DNA from 2 places in the Mesorhizobium sp. LNHC221B00 genome. Region 2 is predicted to be linked to the other one. Evidence: predicted binding sites of a transcription regulator. Region 2 holds the regulator's gene; the other holds the start of a gene.
The links. The regulator PhoB, encoded in region 2, activates phosphate uptake and scavenging genes when phosphate is short. The targets are predictions, from matches to a motif close to TGTCATNNANCTGTCAT.

Region 1: a site for PhoB is predicted at 1,121-1,137, ahead of X741_RS164250 (DUF1045 domain-containing protein). Genes of this name have one in related genera too.

Annotation. Positions count from the first base shown of each region.
Region 1 is NZ_AYWR01000001.1:418,764-421,219, forward strand. Features, by position in the region: gene iolB (5-deoxy-glucuronate isomerase) at 211-1,023, shown strand; gene X741_RS164250 (DUF1045 domain-containing protein) at 1,177-1,884, shown strand; gene X741_RS164245 (alpha-D-ribose 1-methylphosphonate 5-triphosphate diphosphatase) at 1,926-2,456, shown strand, end outside.
Region 2 is NZ_AYWR01000004.1:179,366-181,821, forward strand. Features, by position in the region: gene X741_RS159070 (ROK family protein) at 1-784, shown strand, start outside; gene phoB (phosphate regulon transcriptional regulator PhoB) at 940-1,629, opposite strand; gene phoU (phosphate signaling complex protein PhoU) at 1,646-2,353, opposite strand; gene pstB (phosphate ABC transporter ATP-binding protein PstB) at 2,379-2,456, opposite strand, start outside.

The sequences.
Region 1 (2,456 bases), on a different contig from region 2:
GACGGCCGCTACGGTGCAGAATTCCGTTCCGCTGCGCTCTTGGACTGAGGTAACGGCATGGATCCTAGGGTCTTCGCGACGGAGCTTCGCTCCTGCTACGCCCTAGGATGACGAAGTCGGAAGGGCGCCGGCCGAAGATTTGCGATGGCCCTTTCAAACACACGGCTTGGCTTCCCGGAGCCTTCACGCCAACGGAATAGGAGACAAAAAATGTCGAAGCTGCTCGTCAAAGCCGACAAGGGCCATGGCCGCGTCGCTCATGTGACGCCGGAAAGCGCCGGCTGGACCTATGTCGGTTTCGACCTGCATCGGCTGAAGCCGGGCGAAACGGCTTCCGGAAAGACTGACGACCGCGAAATCTGCCTGGTGTTCGTCACCGGCAAGGGCAAGGCGAAGGCCGGCGGCAAGGATCTCGGCCTGCTCGGGCAACGCATGTCGCCCTTCGAAGGCAAGCCATGGTCGGTCTATGTGCCGCAGGGATCGGACTGGTCGGTGACCGCGGGAACCGAGCTGGAACTCGCCATCTGCTCGGCACCGGGCCTTGGCGGCGGATTGCCGGTCCGGGTGATCGGACCCGACGACCTCGGCCAGGAGGTGCGCGGCAAGGGCACCAACACGCGCTACGTCACCAATATACTGCCGGAAGGTCAGCCGGCGGACTCGCTGCTGGTGGTCGAGGTCATCACGCCCGGCGGCCATACATCGAGCTACCCGCCGCACAAGCATGACCGGGACAATCTGCCCGCCGAATCCTATCTCGAGGAAACCTACTATCATCGCCTCAACCCGCCGCAGGGCTTTGCCTTCCAGCGCGTCTACACCGACGCCGACAAGAGCGGCCATCGCGCGCTCGACGAGGCGATGGCGATCGAGGACGGCGATGTCGTGCTGGTGCCCGAGGGCTATCATCCCTGCGCCGCCTGCCATGGCTATGACCTCTACTATCTCAACGTCATGGCCGGGCCGAAGCGGACGTGGAAATTCCACAACGCGCCCGAGCACGAATGGTTGATGAAGGCCTGAGCCTTCCGGGTTTTCGGCCGAAGCCACTGGTCCAGCTCGGAAAAATCGTCGGCTAAGGACCGACAGGGGTCGATTTGCCATCGAAAACCCTTCAAAGCTTCGTCAATCCGTCATGGAAATCACCTATGGCAGCGAGACTGACGAGGATTTTTCATGCGTTATGCCATTTATTTCACCCCCCGGCAGGACGAACCGCTGGCGCGGATCGCAGCCAACTGGCTGGGCCGCGACCCGTTCGGCGCCGCGACGAAGCCGGTCGAGGCGGTGGCCGACCTGTCGGCGGCGGAAGTCGCCTTTCACACCGCTTCGGCGCGCCGCTACGGCTTCCACGCGACGCTGAAGGCGCCCTTCCGCCTGGCGGCCAACGAGACCGAGGCCTCGCTGCGCGCGGCACTCGACCATTTCGCCGAAGCAACGCCGGTGGTGACGATCCCGCGTCTCGTCGTCAGCCAGATCGACAGTTTTTTCGCGCTCCTGCCGGAAGGGCCGCTGCCGCCGCTCAACCGTTTCGCCGATGACGTGGTGCGCGATTTCGACCGGTTCCGCGCGCCGCTGACCGAGGCCGAGATCGAGCGGCGCAGCCCGGATTCGCTGAAGCCGGCCGAGTTTCGCAACCTGTGCCAGTGGGGTTACCCTTATGTCTTCGAGACCTTCCGCTTCCACATGACGCTGTCCGGCCGGGCCGGGCCACAGGAAAGCCCACGTCTGCGTGCAGCAATCGACAGCCTGTTCGCGGAGGTGCTTTCGCAGCCGGTGCTGGTGGATGCGCTGACGCTGTTCGTCGAACTCGAGCCGGGAGCACCGTTCATGGTGCTTTCCCATCACGCGCTTGGGCGCCGCCCGGCCAGAAAGACCGCCTGAACCGAAACAATTCCGACAGGAAGAACCAAGGATTGCCTGAAATGACCGCCGAGACCGTTCTTTCCAATGCCCGCATCGTGCTTGCCGACGAGATCGTCGAGGGCTCGCTGGTGCTGCGCGACGGGTTTATCGCCGACGTCGATGCAGGTAGCAGCCGGACCGGCGAGGACATGGGCGGCGACTATGTCATTCCTGGGCTGGTCGAACTGCATACCGATCATCTCGAGGGCCATTACGCACCAAGGCCGAAGGTGCGCTGGAATCCGATCGCGGCTGTGCTTGCCCATGACGCGCAGGTGGCGACGGCCGGCATCACCACCGTGCTCGACGCCTTGCGCGTCGGCATGGACGAGGACGCCGATCTTACCTTGGCCGATATCCGCAAGCTAGCCGATGCCATCGAGGACAGCGTCGCGCAGGATCGTCTGCGCGCCGATCATTTCCTGCATCTGCGCTGTGAGGTTTCGGCGCCAGACTGCTTGCAGGCCTTCGCCAATTTCGACGGCGACGAGCGGGTCAAGCTGGCATCGCTGATGGACCATGCGCCGGGACAGCGCCAGTTCGTCAATCTG
Region 2 (2,456 bases):
CCAGGGCATCACCGATACCGAGGCGCGCGCCATGCTGTGGTCGCCGATCACGCCGCAGACCGACATCGCGTTCGCCGACATATTCGAGGCCGAGTTCGGCATCCCCGCCACCATGGAAAACGACTGCAACATGATGGCGGTGGCGCTGCGCTGGCGCGATCCCGAGCGCTACCGCGACGACTTCATCGCCATTCTGCTGTCTCACGGCATCGGCATGGGCCTTGTGCTGAAGGGCCAACTGTTCACCGGCACCCACTCGTCGGGTGGCGAATTCGGCCACATGATCCACCGGCCGGGCGGCGCACTCTGCCGCTGCGGACGGCGCGGCTGCGTCGAGGCCTATGCCGGCAACTACGCCATCTGGCGCAACGCGAGACAGCTTGGCGAGGACACCGAACCGGTCGACGTCAGCGACGCCGACATGCGGGCGCTGGCGGCCTCGGCGCGCGACAAGGACGGGCCGGAGCGCCAGGCCTATCGCAAGGCCGGCGAGGCGCTCGGCTATGGCCTCGGCAGCCTGTTCGCGCTGATCGATCCCGCCCCCGTCGCCATGGTCGGCGTCAGCGCCGCCGCCTTCGACCTGATCGAGCCGGCATTGCGCGAGGCGATTGCCCAGACCGCCGGTGGCCAGCACTCGAAATCGATCTCCTTCGACACCGAGCCTAACGAACTGCCGCTGATCCGCGAAGGCTGCGCCATGCGCGCACTGACCTTCGTCGACCAGGAAATTTTCGCGCCGGGCGTGCAGGCGAGAGCAGGCGCGGCTGGGAAGAATGTTGCCTGAGCAAGGCGCCGGGATGTGTTGAGATTCAGGTCAGGCCGAGGCGAGAATGGTGGATTCCGAGAACCGGAACGGAGCGGACATTTGGGTCCGTGAGTACCGGAAGCGCAGGAAGCCGCCATTCGCAGGCCGGCATCACCTGAATATCAGCATATCCCCTAATCTTCCCGGATCGCGTAGCCCGCCCCACGAATCGTGCGGATCACATCCGGCATGCGGCCATTGTTGACCGCCTTGCGCAGCCGCCCGACATGCACGTCGACGGTGCGCTCGTCTATGTAGATCGTCTCGCCCCAGACATTGTCGAGCAGCTGGCTGCGCGAGAACACCCGGCCGGGATGGCGCATCATGAATTCGAGCAGGCGGAACTCGGTCGGCCCGAGCCGGATCTCGCTCTTCTTGCGGTAGACACGGTGCGATTCGCGGTCGAGCACGATATCGCCGACCTTGAGCACGCTGGACAGCACTTCAGGTTTGGCGCGGCGCAGCAGCGCCTTGACGCGTGCCATGAACTCCGGCGTCGAGAACGGCTTGACCAGATAGTCGTCGGCGCCGGTCGACAGGCCGCGCACGCGGTCGCTCTCCTCGCCCCGCGCGGTCAGCATGATGATCGGCAGCCGCTCGGTCTCGGGCCGCATCCGCAGGCGCCGGCAGAGTTCGATGCCGGACACCGCCGGCACCATCCAGTCGAGCACCAGAAGGTCGGGCACGTTCTCCTGCAGGCGGATCTCCGCCTCGTCGCCGCGCGTCACCACCTCGACTTGGTAGCCCTCGGATTCCAGATTGTAGCGGAGCAGCACCCCTAGCGGCTCCTCATCCTCCACCACCATGATGCGTGGCGCGATCATCGGCTGGTCACCCCTGCTATGCCGCCGGCGCCGACATCGCGGTTTCGTCCTGCTTCGGGCGATTGGCGGGCAGCTGCGTGCCGGTCAGCACATAATACGCATTCTCGGCGATGTTGGTCACGTGGTCGCCGATGCGTTCGAGGTTCTTGGCACAGAACAGAAGATGCGTGCAGGCGGTGATGTTGCGCGGATCTTCCATCATGTAGGTCAGCAGTTCGCGAAACACCGAAGTGTATTTGACGTCGATACGCTCGTCGTCGGCGCGCAGCTTGGCCAGTGCGGCGGCATCGCGCGCCGCATATTCCTCGATGACACCCTGAACCTGGATCAGCACCAGCTGCGCCATCGCGTCGATGGAGTGCGACAGGTCGCGCGGCGTGGCGGAGAGCCCGACCGTGCCGACGCGCTTGGCGATGTTCTTGGCAAGGTCGCCGATGCGTTCGAGATCGCCGGCCATGCGGATCGAGCCCACGACATGGCGCAGATCGTCGGCCATCGGCTGGCGCTTTGCGATCAGCGTGATGGCGCGGTCGTCCAGCTCGCGCTGGCGCGCATCCATGATCGCGTCATCGGAGACGACGCGTTGGGCGAGCGCATTGTCGGAGTTCAGCAGCGCCTTGGTGGCACCGCCGACCATCGAGCCGGCGAGGTCGCCCATGTCGCTGATCAGCCTGCTGATCTGTCCGAGATCTTCGTCGAAGGCTGCAACCGTGTGTTCGGCCATGATCCTGGTCCTCGTATGCGTGCGATCAGCCGAAGCGGCCGGTGATGTAGTCCTGCGTGCGCTTCTCGCGGGGCGACGTGAATATCTTCTCCGTCTTGTCGAA